One region of the Nocardia sp. NPDC060255 genome, then DNA from elsewhere that is predicted to be linked to it. Evidence: riboswitches for the same ligand, from Rfam matches in the RefSeq annotation. Region 1 holds a riboswitch; each other region holds the start of a gene.

Region 1 (3,201 bases):
CTGCTGGCCCGCTCCACCGAAACCAGCGGACCGCTCTCCCCCGCCGATGTCCTTGCGGCCCTGGCCCACCCGTTCTCGGTGCTCGCCTACCTACTGCTGTGGGCACGCTCCCAGCGCGCCCGCCGACGCGGCGCGCTGCGCTGGAAAAGTCGCGCGCTCAACACATAACGCCTTCCTACGGAACCTCGGTGATCCCCACCGTCGGCAGGAAGAAGCAGGACTTGCCGCCGTTCTCGACGGTCCCGAAGACCGCGGCGAGCACCGTGCCCTGCCCGGTGTCGACGGGCACGGCGCGCACGCCACCCATCGGGAGGGCGGCGAAGAAGAAGTCCTGGATGGCGCGTTCGGCGATGGGCCGCAGGGCGATCGGGACTTCGGCGGGGATCATCGCGCGCAGGATGGTGGACAGCGGGCCCATCGAGGCGAGGCCGCCGCGGCCGCTGGTCACGTTCAGCCAGGCCACCTGCATGCCGGTGGTGTCCGGTCCGTCCTGGTTCAGGCCGTAGGGGACGAAGGTGAACATGGTCTGTCCGGCCTTGACGGCGGACAGGTCGAGTCCGGGGATGGTGACCGAGGTCTTGGGCCATGGGCCCGGCACCGCGCCGGCCACGGCCGGGGCGAGACCGAGGGAGTTGCCGTTGAGGCAGTACGCGGCCGCGGTCGGGTAGAGAAACGGCTGCATGCCGAAGGCGCGCAGGCCGTCGATCGCGGTGTTGTAGACGCCGAACAGGTCGCCGGGCGCGACGGTTCCGGTCTGGGTGGGACCGGGCGGGACGGGGGCCGTTGCAGACGGCGTCGGCGTCGCGCCCGCGGTGGGGGCGGCGAGCGCCAGCGCGCAGGTCGCGGCAGCGGACAGCATGGTCAGACGGCGCGGTACGGCCATGGCGACCTCTTCTCATCGTCGACGCGAATCGAAGGCTGACGGTACTCCGGCAAACGCTGTGAACTGGCTATATTGCCTGCGGCAAGCTCTCGGCGTGTCTTCGATGGGCGGCGGCGCCCCCTCGTCCCCGGGTTTCGCAAGACGAGTTCGCGGGGTCCGCACATCGAGGCTTGCGCTAAGCCGTATGCTGCTTCCCGGCGGAGCCGCCCCGGTATGTGAGCGCCCGCACCACGAAAGCCGACACCCGACAGGCCGTCCGCAATCAGGCTGAGCCAGCGCATGTCCGGCTATCGGAAATACCCGGCGAATCGAGCCGAGGCAAGATCTACGCTCACCGTGATTGCTTCCCTTGTCTAAGGGTTCCCCTGCTGGGCATGATAATTCGGCTCGACCCTGACATCATCCGGTGTCCGGATCGGCGACAACCATCCAGAGCGACCGAGAGACCTGGCTCGTCGACGTCGCAGCAACCCCCCGGCTCACCGGGTGCGGGTGCTTCCGCCGGGACCGATGGAGGAACCGAAGTGATCATCTCCGCTGTCCGAGGCGCCCGTTGGGGCCGCCGACATATCGACCAATGCAAAGTGACGTCTGCGAGCTGTCGGGGCTGACCCGCAGCCAGTCTGTTGCACCCGTCGCTGGCCGGGTGATGTGACCGCGGCCCGAGGTGGCGCGGTCTCGTTCGTTCTTCCGAAGGACCCCGACCATGAGTGAGCGCAGCGAGCGAACACCAGCTGCAGTCATGACGGAGCCGAGCGCCGGCCAGGTGCAGTCATGACCGCGTCCACCGCACCCGACGCCGCCGCCCCCAGCACTACCGACGGCGATCCGGTCGCTACCGACACTCGCGCAACCGTCGCGCTCGATCTGGTGCCGGACGGATCCGCCACCAGCTCAGGCGATTCCGCGCCGACCGTCGCCAAGACCTGGCATCCGTGGCGCTGGGTGATCAGCGCCGTCGCGCTCATCCTGCTCGCCCAGTTCATCCACGGCTTGGTCACCAATCCCGGCTGGGATTGGCCGACTTTCGCGAAGTACATCACCGCGAAGTCCGTGCTGGCCTCGCTGAAGGTGACGCTGGAGCTCACCGCCTGGGGCACCGCGCTCGGCTTCCTGCTCGGCACCGCGCTGGCCATCGCGCGGCTGTCGAACAATCCGGTGCTCCGGGTGATCTCGTGGAGCTACATCTGGGCGTTCCGGTCGATTCCGCTCATCGTGCAGCTGCTGTTCTGGTTCAACATCGCCTACCTCTACAACACGCTGTCGATCGGAATCCCTTTCGGTCCTTCCTTTTTCACCTTCGAGGTGAACGGCGTGATCAGCGGATTCACCGCGGCGGTGATCGGGCTCGCGCTGCATCAGGCGGCGTACTCGGCCGAGATCATCCGCGCGGGCATCATCTCCGTCGACGCCGGTCAGCTGGAAGCCGCTGCCGCGCTGGGCATTCCGAAGGTGCGCCAGTTCCGCTCCATCGTGGTACCGCAGGCCATGCGCTCGATCCTGCCCAATGCGACCAACGAGGTGATCAGCCTGTTCAAGGGCACCTCGATCGTGTCGGTGATGGCGATCGCCGAGCTGTTCTACCAGGTCCAGGTGATCTACGGCCGCAACGGCCGGGTGGTGCCGCTGCTGCTGGTCGCCACCGCCTGGTACATCGTGCTCACCACCGTTCTCTCGGTGGCGCAGTACTACATCGAGCGTCACTACGCCAAGGGCACCCAGCGCACGCCACCGCCGTCACCGGCCCAGCGAGCCTGGCAGAAGCTGCGCGAGATCGCCGAATCCGGTTCCACCGCACCGCGAGGAGCGACCCGATGACCACCGCACTCGCCGTCGAAGTCCGCGGCGTCCGTAAAGCCTATGGCGCGCACGAAGTGCTGCGCGGCGTCGACCTGACCGTGCGCTCCGGCGAGGTGGTCACGGTGATCGGCCCGTCCGGTTCCGGCAAGTCCACGCTGCTCCGGGTGGTCAACCACCTGGAGTCGCTGGACGCGGGCACCGTGCACATCGACGGCGAGCTGATCGGATATCGGCTGCGCCGCAACACCTTGCACGCGCTGCCCGACCGCGAGGTGCGCAAACAGCGCTCGCGCATCGGGTTCGTCTTCCAGCAGTTCAACCTGTTCCCGCATCTGACCGTGCTCGACAACGTCACCATCGCACCGCTTTCCGCGCAACGCCGGGACCGCAAAGAGGTCGAGGCCGAGGCGCGGGTGCTGCTGGACCGAGTCGGCATCGGTGAACTGGCCGACGCGTACCCGCGCAGGCTCTCCGGAGGACAGCAGCAACGGGTCGCGATCGCGCGGGCACTCGCCTTG
Region 2 (3,201 bases), on a different contig from region 1:
CGGGTTTCCGGGGTGGGGTTCCAGAGGCCTTGCGTGGTGGCGTAGTTCCAGGCCGGTCCGGCCTCGACCAGCGTGGCAATGGCTTGGATCAGGCGCTCTACGTCGGCGAGGGTGGTACCCAGGCCGATGCTGGCGCGGAGCGCGCCGTCGAGGTCGAGGCGGGCCAGCAGCGGGTGGGCGCAGAAGCGGCCGTCGCGGACGCCGATGCCGTGTTCGGCGGACAGGTAGGCGGCGACATGGCCGGGGACGAATCCGTCCAGGGTGAAGGCGACGATGCCGACGGCGTCGGGGGCGTCGGTCCAGATGCGCAGCAGGTTGACGCCGGGAATGGCGGCGAGTCCGTCGCGCAGCCGGTCGGCGAGCCGGTGTTCGTGCGCGGCGAGCGCGTCGGCGTCGATCGCACAGAGCGCGTCGCAGGCGGCGGCGAGCGCGGCGGCGCCGAGCACGTTGGGCGAACCGCCCTCGTGCCGCTGCGGGGCGGGCGCCCATTCGGCGCCGGTGGTGGTGACCTCGCGGACCGCGCCGCCGCCGGCCAGGTACGGCTCGGCGTTGTCGAGCCAGTCGCGGCGGCCGACCAGCACGCCCGCGCCGAACGGCGCGTACAGCTTGTGGCCGGAGAACGCGAGGTAGTCGATGCCGGTGTCGCGCAGGCTGATTCGCCGGTGCGGCGCGAGCTGGGCGGCGTCGACGAGGATGCGGGCGCCGCACTGGTGGGCGATGGTGGCCAGGCGCTCCAGCGGCAGCACCTCGCCGGTGACGTTGGAGGCGCCGGTGACCGCGAGCAGCGCGGCGGGCTTGCTACACAGCTCGGCGACCAGCCGCCCGATGGTCTCCTCGACGGTGGCCGCGGCCTGCACGACGCGGCGGCCGCGCGTGGTCCACGGCAGGAAGTTGGCGTGATGCTCGATGTCGAGCACCACGGTGTCGCCGGGCACGCAGGACGCGAGCAGGTTCAGCGAGTCGGTGGTGTTGCGGGTGAACACCACTACCTGGTCGTCGGTCGCGTCGAGGAAGCGGGTCACCGAACCGCGGGCGGCCTCGTAGCATTCGGTGGAGATCCGCGAGGCGTAGCCCGCGCCGCGGTGCACGCTCGCGTAGAACGGCAGCAGCTGCTGGATCCGGTCGGTGACCTGGGCCAATGCGGGTGCGCTCGCCGCGTAGTCGAAGTTGGCGTAGGTGGTCGTCCCGCCTTGGACGAGCGGCACCTGGAGGTCGTCACCGGAAACCCGGGCGAGGGGGGCACAGTTCTGGGTCGCCACAGCAGTCATCACGAAAATCCCGTCGGCTCTGGGACCCGCAATCAGGTGATTCGTCGAGTCCGCGCTTGCCGCACCCGGTCGGGTGTCAGCCCGGTCGTCACCCGGAGCACCCCACCGCGGAGGAGGGTTGCCGACCAGCAAGCCGGGGCTGAACGCTGGTACTCATGACCTGAACCGAGATTGGCAGACATCCCCCGGCGCTGTCAACTGGTCCGCGGCGCCGCGTGTTCGCCCGGAAAACTCCCGCGCTGGTCACCTCCGTCGGGAGCGGTGGAAATCCATTGCTTCTGCGGCGACTTTGCGGTCACATCATGAGGTGTCACTTTCGCTGCTGTTCAGCTTCGTCGGTCTGTGCGTGCTGCTGGCGCTGACGCCGGGCCCGGATTCGTTTCTCGTGCTGCGGTTCTCGCTGGTAGACGCCCGACCGGGCATCGCGGCCGCGATCGGGTCGGCGCTGGGCGGGATCCTGTGGGCGGTGGTGGTCGCGGCCGGTGTCGCCACGCTGCTGGAGCAGTCGGCGACCGCGTATCGCGCGCTGAAGCTGATCGGCGGAATCTACTTGGTGTACTTGGGTATTCGCGCGCTGCTCGACCAGCGGCGGCAGCGCGGAGCGGGCCGGGACGCCACCGGCGCGGAGGGGCTCGCACAAGCGGGCGGCGGTACCCGCGCGTCGGTTCGCTCGGCGTTCACCGCGGGCGTCGTCTCGTGCATGTTCAACCCGAAAGTCGGCCTGTTCTACCTCGCCGTGCTGCCCCAGTTCCTGACCGAGGTCACCTTCGCCAACACCCTCGCCCTCGGCGCCGTCGAATCGAGCATTGCCGCGGTAGCGATGGTGCTCCTGGCCCTGGCCGCCTCCCGCGCGGTCGCGCTGCTGCGCCGCCCGAAGCTCCGGGATCGGCTCGAACAGGTGAGCGCCGCCATCCTGGCCACCCTCGGTGTCGGCACCGCCGCCTCCGCGGCCTGATCGATGCTGCGCGAAACGCCCTGAGCTGCAAGATCACCGGGCTCATGTGGGGAATCACACCGGAATAAGCAGGTCGGCGCAGCGATCATCCAGCGAACCCGCCGGGTAACCCGCCGACCAGGCGTTGCTTCGGCGTGTCCGGGAGAAATCGCCACGACCTGCAACAACCCCGCCCACAGTCCCGAGACGGGCAACCGCGCCGGTGAACAACAAACGTCGACAACCCCGAGTACCGTGGACAACTGGTCACCGTGGTGTTTGCCCACTGGTAACCCAGCTATGACACAAACAACACCAGGGAAGTGCGAGGCAGGTCGAATGGGAGGTGGGCAGGGCGTCATGCTCCAACCACAGGTTGATGTGACGGTGGACCCACTACTTCGGACCGCGCACACGCCACCGGCCCGGACCCTCGTCGACATCCTGACCGCGACCGCGCTGACCCATCCCGACGCACCCGCCATCGATGACGGCCAGGTGGTGCTCAGCTACCTCGAGCTCGTCGTCGAGATCGAGAAGACCATGGCCCGGCTCGCCACCGCGGGCGTGCGGCCGGGCGACCGGGTCGGCGTGCGGATGCCGTCGGGCTCCGGGGAGCTCTACCTGACCATCCTCGCCGTCCTGTACGCGGGCGCCGCCTATGTGCCGGTCGACGCCGACGACCCGGACGAACGGGCCCAGCTGGTCTTCGGCGAGGCGCAGGTCACCGCGATCGTCACGGCCGCGGGCATCGAGACGACACCGGCGGGCATCCGGGCCACGGCGGACCAGCCGGCCGACGCGAGCACGAGCACCCTGCCGACCCCCGCCGACGACGCCTGGATCATCTTCACCTCCGGCTCCACCGGAACGCCGAAAGGTGTTGCGGTGACCCATCGCAACGCCGCCGCGTTCGTGGACGCCGAGGCCCGGCTCTTCCTGCCGGACGCCCCGATCGGCCCCGGCGACCGTGTGCTCGCCGGACTCTCCGTCGCCTTC
Region 3 (3,201 bases), on a different contig from region 1:
GGCCTTCAGCGACGAGTAGCCCAGGGTGATCTGGAAGTAGTAGCTGAGGAACAGGAACATCGCGAACATGGCGATCGGCACCAGCAGCGCGGCCAGGAACGCGCCGCCTCGGTTGATCTCGCCCGGAATATGCAGCGGCAGTAGCGGATTGGCCGAGCGCCGTTCGATCACGACGAAGGCGATCAGCAGCGCGGCACCCGCGATGAGCAGGCCGAGGGTGCTGCCTGCCAGCCAGCCGTCCTCGGCGGCGCGGCTGAAGCCGTACACGATCGCGATCAGGCCGAGCGTCACGGTGACCGCGCCGGGCACGTCGTAGCCGCCGGTCCGTGGCGCGGGCACGTCCTTGACCACCCATGCCAGCGCGCCGACCAGGGCGAGCAATGCGATCGGGGTATTCACCAGCAGGCACCAGCGCCACGAGGCGTACTCGGTGAGCGCGCCACCCGCGATCAGGCCCAGCGCGGCGCCACCGGCCGAGATGCCGGCGAACACGCCGAATGCGGTGGCCCGCTCACGCGCCTCGGTGAAGGTCACCGACAGCAGCGACAACGCCGCGGGCGCGAGCAAGGCCGCGAACGCGCCTTGCAACGCGCGCCCGGCGAACATCTCCGCGCCGTTCTGCGCGAGACCGGCAAGTGCCGACGCGGCGGCGAAGCCGACCAGGCCGATGATGAACATCCGGCGCCGGCCCAGGTAGTCGGCCAGCCGGCCGCCGAGCAGTAGCAAGCCGCCGAAGATCAGCGTGTAAGCGGTGAGCATCCACTGCTTGTTGCCGTCGCTGATGCCGAGATCAGCCTGGGCGAAGGGCAGCGAGATGGTCACGATGGTGGCGTCCAGAACCACCATGAGCTGGGCCAATGCGATCACGCCGAGGGCGAACCAGCGGGCCGAGCTGCCTTGTTTTACCGGAACTTCTACTGCTGTCGCAGTCTCGGTCACCGTCGTCTCCTCTTCGTAGGAAGTGCTTGGCTATCCTGTCATCAGACGACATTTGGCGTCAAGAGAAAAATGTCGCGCTACGACATTTGACGGTTACGGACACGAAAACACTGGGTTGCGATAAGGTGGGCACATGCTCGAGTCACCGACGCCGACGGGCGCGAGTGCCGCAGCCGAAACTCCTGCGGGCGCCGCGCATCCCGGCCTGCGCGAACGCAAGAAGCAGCAGACCCGGTTGCGAATCATCGAGGTCGGGCTGAACCTGTGCGACACACAGGGTTTCGACGCGACGACGGTCGAGCAGATCGCCAACGCCGCGGATGTCTCGCCGCGCACGATCAACCGGTACTTCGACAGCAAAGAGGACATCGTCCTCGGGCCGGTGCAGGACTTCGGCCAGGCCGTGGCGGAGACGCTGCGCAGGCTTCCGGTCACCGACAACGAACTGGAATCGCTGCGCTCGGCGTTCCTGCAGGTGATCGACCGAGCCGTCAGCGAACCGGGCGGCGGGCCGATCTCGTTCCGGCAATTCCAGCAGATGCAGCGGATCGTGCGCAGCAGTCCTGCGGTCAGCGCGCGCAGCCTCGAGCACGCCGACAAGAAGAACATCGCCATCGCCGCGGTGGTCGCCGACCGGCTCGCCACCACGCCGTGCGCGCTCCCGGTGCGGCTGATCCTCGGCTCCTGGCAGCTCATCAACCACCTCGCCATGGAGTGCGGCGAGAGCATGTTCGACTACGACGATCTGTACGAGGCCGCGACGGCGGGCCGGAACTCGTTCTGCGCGGCCTTCGATGAGTTCCTCCGGGTCTGCGGCGGCGCGCGGACCAGCGCTTCCGACTGAGTTCGCGCATAGGTTTCAACCGTCGCGCGACGTCCGGTTATGATGCCTTCAGGTCATGAGTGCCAGCGCGAAGCCCCGGCTTGCTGGACGGCAACCCTCCAGCAGCGGTGGGGTGCTCCGGGTGATGACCGGGCTCTCGAAGGTCGAGAGCAAGCGCGCTTTCAGGAGGTTCCCGAAATGTGTTGTTGTCCTTCGCCCAAATCCCGATAACCCCGTAGTTCTGGCGAACAACCTTTTCCTTTGGAGCAAAGCTCATGAGTGATTCCACCGTGCCCGCGGCCGATATCGATCCCACCGCGCAGTGGTCCTTCGAGACCAAGCAGGTGCACGCGGGACAGGCACCGGACAGCACCACCGGTGCCCGGGCCCTGCCGATCTACCAGACCACCTCGTACGCCTTCCGCGACACCGATCACGCCGCCGCGCTGTTCGGGCTCGCCGAGCCGGGCAACATCTACACCCGGATCATGAACCCCACCCAGGATGTCGTCGAGCAGCGCGTCGCCGCGCTCGAAGGCGGTGTCGCCGCGCTGCTGCTGGCCTCTGGCCAGGCCGCGGAGACGTTCGCGATCCTGAACCTGGCGTCCTCGGGCGACCACATCGTGTCCAGCCCGCACCTCTACGGCGGCACCTACAACCTCTTCCACTACTCGCTGCCCAAGCTCGGCATCGAGGTGTCCTTCGTCGACGATCCCGACGACCTGGACCAGTGGCGGGCCGCGATCCGGCCGAACACCAAGGCGTTCTACGGCGAGACCATCGCCAACCCGAGCAGCGCCATCTTCGACATCCCCGGTATCGCCGCCATCGCGCACGAGGCCGGGCTGCCGCTGATCGTGGACAACACGGTGGCGACCCCGTACCTGATCCAGCCGCTGGCGCACGGCGCCGACATCGTCGTGCACTCGGCGACCAAGTACCTCGGCGGGCACGGCTCGGCGGTGGCCGGCGTGCTCGTCGACGGCGGCAATTTCGACTGGACGGTGACCGACGCGCAGGGACAGCCGCGCTTCCCCGGCTTCACCACCCCGGACCCCAGCTACCACGGTGCGGTGTTCGCCGACCTCGGTGCGCCCGCCTTCGCACTCAAGGCCCGCGTGCAGCTGCTGCGCGACCTCGGCTCGGCGATCTCGCCGTTCAACGCGTTCCTGATCAGCCAGGGCATCGAGACGCTGAGCCTGCGGGTCGAGCGGCACGTCGCCAACGCCAAGGCGGTGGCCGAATTCCTGAGCACCCACCCGGACGTCACCAAGGTCATCTACGCGGGCCTGCCGACCTCGCCCTGGTACGAGCGCGCGCAGCAGCTGGCACCGAAGGGGCCCGGCGCGATCGTCGCCTTCGAGCTGCGCGGTGGTGTCGATGCGGGCAAGAAGTTCGTGGACGGATTAGCCCTGCACAGCCATGTGGCTAACATCGGA
Region 4 (3,201 bases), on a different contig from region 1:
GGCCGATTGTGGCTCGGCCTTCGGGGCCCATGGCGCGGTGAGTTGTGGTGGCGGGGTGGGTGATGAGGGATTTGGCGTCGCCGAGGTTGTTGGAGATGTCGATGATGCGCAGGCGGTTGAGGACTTCGAAAGCGCGCTTCTTGGCTTCGTGGGCCGGGGCGTTCAGTTCGAAGGTGACCACGGTGCCGCCTGCGCTCATCTGGCTGGTGGCCAGGTCGTGCTGCGGATGTGATTCCAGGAAGGGGTATTTCACCCAGCTGACCGACTTGCTGGTCTCCAGGAAGTTGGCGATGCGCAAGGCGGATTCGGTCGAATGGCGAACGCGCAGTGGCATTGTCTCCAAACCCTTGAGCAGCGTCCACGCGTTGAACGGGCTCAGTGCCGGGCCGGTATGGCGCATCAGGGTTTTCACCGGGCCGTCGATGTAGTCCTTCGCGCCGAGGATGGCGCCACCGAGTACCCGGCCTTGGCCGTCGATGTGCTTGGTGCCGGAGTAGACGACCACGTCGGCACCGAGTTCGAAACCACGCTGCAGCAGCGGGGTGGCGAAGACGTTGTCCAGCACCACCTTCGCGCCCGCGGCGTGCGCGAGTTCGGTGACCCGGCGCACGTCGACGAGGGTCTGCATGGGGTTGGCGGGCGTCTCGAAGAACACGGCCTGGGTGGGCACGGACAGTGCCTGTTCCCACTGGTCCAGATCCTCGCCGTCGACGAAGACGGTCTCGATGCCCCAGCGCGGCAGGATCTCGTTGCACACCACGAAGCAGGACCCGAACAGGCTGCGCGCGGCGACAAGTCGATCACCGGCACCGAGCAGCGCGCCCAACGCGGTGAAGACCGCGGACATTCCGCTCGCGGTCGCGAAGCACGCCTCGGCGCCGTCGAGCAGTCGCATCCGCTCCTCGAACATGGCCACCGTCGGGTTGCCGTAGCGGGAGTAGACGAAATGCTCCACGTCACCGGTGAACGCGGCCTCGGCGGCCTCCGCGCTCTCGTAGACGAAACCGGAGGTCAGGTACAGCGCCTCGGAGGTTTCCTCGAAACCGGAGCGCCGCAACCCGCCTCGCACACCGAGAGTCGCGGGGCCGACGCCCTCGGGCAGCGGCTTATCGAACGCACCACCGGTGATCACGACCGCCTCCCGCCAGAGCTCCGCGAGAACATGTCAGCCGAACAGCAAAGGCTCATGACTGCCGCCAAGGCAAACCGAGGGCACGCCAGCCGGTGCCGCCGCGATGTCCGTCCGCGCCGACCGGCCCTTCGAAGCCCTCGAGCACGTTGTACGAGGTACCGAACCCGGCCTGTGTCGAGGCGATCGCCGCGCCGATCGAGCGCTGCCCCGAACGGCACAGGAAGATCACCGGCGCTTCCGGGTTGTGCCCGTCGAGCGCCGTGACCAGCTGCTCGGTGAACTCGCCGTTGCGCGTGCCGGTCGAGTCGACCCACTCGATCAGCACCGTCGGGCGCTCGATCGAACTGGTGTCGGGCACGCCGACGAACTTCCACTCGGCCTCGGTGCGCACGTCGACCAAGACGGCTTCGGGGTTGTCTCGCAACAGATCCCAAGCCTGCTGCGGGGTGATGTCACCGGCATAACTCATCTGGACCCTCCTAGAATCCGCACTTGCCGCGCTCGGGTTTGACGCGCGGCCAGGTCGTCACCCGGAGCACCCCACCGCGGAGGAGGGTTGCCGACCAGTATTGCCGGGGCTTAGCACTGGTTCTCATGACCTTCTGCTGAGATTGCCTGGACTAGGGCCGCCCTGTCAAATGGCTGCTCACGGTATGAGAATGCTCAATTACAGACCAACCATTTGTCACCGGATCTGGTCAGATTCCAGGTCGCGGTCGCCTCGGTGCCGTCGACCTTGGTGGTGACCGTCGCCTTCGCCCGATCGCCGTCCATCTTCGGATCGTCGAGTTTCGTGATTTCCACGGTCTTTCCGCCGCCGGAACGCCCGGCGAGTGGGGAGCGTTTCGGGTCGAAGCCCTGGCAGCCCGTGCCTGGTGGGGGCACCAGATCGGTGGTGTTCGACCCTTCGACGAAGTTGCGCACGGCGGCGGCGATCCGGTCCGATTCTGTGACATTTTTCTCAGCGGGCGACACGACCCCGCCGATGATGATCGCGCCGAGCACGATGACCGCGAGGACGGCCGCGGCGACGAACGGCGCCACGGAACGCTTGTCGGTCTGATCGACCGTGATGACTTCGTCCTCCGCGGGTGACTGCTGATCGCTCATGCCCACGATGATCCCTGGTCGGCAGGGATATCCGATGCGCACCCCCGACCCGGGTGACCGTCGATGACGAAGGCCGTTGCGCCGCGCGGGGAATCAACGTCGCGAGATCGGGTAACCCGAATAGCACGCGTCGATGGCATCCATTCAGTTCACGCACCGCCGAGGGCCGCCCCACCAACCACCGATAGAATCGCGAGACTGCGGCCTGCTGTCATAGCCGCGGCTGGAGTGGCCACGAGCCGACAACTCCAGTGTCCGCGCCGCCAGGTGCAACCAGCCAGCGCGTAACTTAGCCTAGGCTAAGGAAGACGCCGTTAATTTGTTCTCGACCAAAAGGGTGCGCGTAAAAGATGACCGAACAGAGTGCAGCTAACCGCCCGCTCCGCATCGCCATCGTGGGCGCCGGACCGGCCGGGATTTATGCCGCCGACGCGCTGATGAAGTCCGATGCCGAGGTCAGCATCGACCTGTTCGAGCGCATGCCCGCGCCGTTCGGGCTGATCCGCTACGGCGTCGCGCCGGACCATCCGCGCATCAAGGGCATCATCACCGCCCTGCACAAGGTCCTGGACAAGCCGCAGGTGCGCCTGCTCGGCAACATCGACTACGGCACCGACATCACCCTCGACGACCTGCGCACCTTCTATGACGCGGTCATCTTCTCCACCGGCGCCAACGCCGACCGCGCGCTCGGCATCCCCGGCATCGGCCTGGACGGCTCCTACGGCGCGGCCGACTTCGTGTCCTGGTACGACGGCCACCCGGACGTACCGCGCACCTGGCCGCTGGACGCCGAAAAGGTCGCCGTGCTCGGCGTCGGCAACGTCGCGCTCGACGTGGCCCGGGTGCTGGCCAAGACCGGCGACGAACTGCTGCCGACCGAGATCCCGCCGAACGTCTACGCGGGCCTCAAGGCCAACAAGGCGCTCGAGGTGCACGTGTTCGGCCGCCGCGGCCCG

The links. Region 1 has a riboswitch for S-adenosylmethionine ahead of ACFWF1_RS27905 (amino acid ABC transporter permease). Riboswitches for the same ligand answer to the same signal wherever they lie in the genome.
Region 2: linked by a shared signal. The riboswitch ahead of ACFWF1_RS05120 (aminotransferase class V-fold PLP-dependent enzyme) and the one ahead of ACFWF1_RS27905 (amino acid ABC transporter permease) in region 1 are both predicted to bind S-adenosylmethionine.
Region 3: linked by a shared signal. The riboswitch ahead of ACFWF1_RS23510 (bifunctional o-acetylhomoserine/o-acetylserine sulfhydrylase) and the one ahead of ACFWF1_RS27905 (amino acid ABC transporter permease) in region 1 are both predicted to bind S-adenosylmethionine.
Region 4: linked by a shared signal. The riboswitch ahead of ACFWF1_RS00570 (rhodanese-like domain-containing protein) and the one ahead of ACFWF1_RS27905 (amino acid ABC transporter permease) in region 1 are both predicted to bind S-adenosylmethionine.

Annotation. Positions count from the first base shown of each region.
Region 1 is NZ_JBHXAU010000017.1:78,406-81,606, forward strand. Features, by position in the region: gene ACFWF1_RS27895 (glycosyltransferase) at 1-168, shown strand, start outside; gene ACFWF1_RS27900 (hypothetical protein) at 176-883, opposite strand; SAM riboswitch class I at 1,306-1,400, shown strand; gene ACFWF1_RS27905 (amino acid ABC transporter permease) at 1,658-2,701, shown strand; gene ACFWF1_RS27910 (amino acid ABC transporter ATP-binding protein) at 2,698-3,201, shown strand, end outside.
Region 2 is NZ_JBHXAU010000001.1:1,110,093-1,113,293, reverse strand. Features, by position in the region: gene ACFWF1_RS05120 (aminotransferase class V-fold PLP-dependent enzyme) at 1-1,268, opposite strand, end outside; SAM riboswitch class IV at 1,316-1,429, opposite strand; gene ACFWF1_RS05115 (LysE family translocator) at 1,576-2,223, shown strand; gene ACFWF1_RS05110 (Pls/PosA family non-ribosomal peptide synthetase) at 2,563-3,201, shown strand, end outside.
Region 3 is NZ_JBHXAU010000013.1:52,119-55,319, reverse strand. Features, by position in the region: gene ACFWF1_RS23520 (MFS transporter) at 1-939, opposite strand, end outside; gene ACFWF1_RS23515 (TetR/AcrR family transcriptional regulator) at 1,073-1,783, shown strand; SAM riboswitch class IV at 1,835-1,945, shown strand; gene ACFWF1_RS23510 (bifunctional o-acetylhomoserine/o-acetylserine sulfhydrylase) at 2,038-3,201, shown strand, end outside.
Region 4 is NZ_JBHXAU010000001.1:116,097-119,297, forward strand. Features, by position in the region: gene ACFWF1_RS00565 (O-succinylhomoserine sulfhydrylase) at 1-1,132, opposite strand, end outside; gene ACFWF1_RS00570 (rhodanese-like domain-containing protein) at 1,185-1,601, opposite strand; SAM riboswitch class IV at 1,616-1,732, opposite strand; gene ACFWF1_RS00575 (hypothetical protein) at 1,796-2,242, opposite strand; gene ACFWF1_RS00580 (FAD-dependent oxidoreductase) at 2,593-3,201, shown strand, end outside.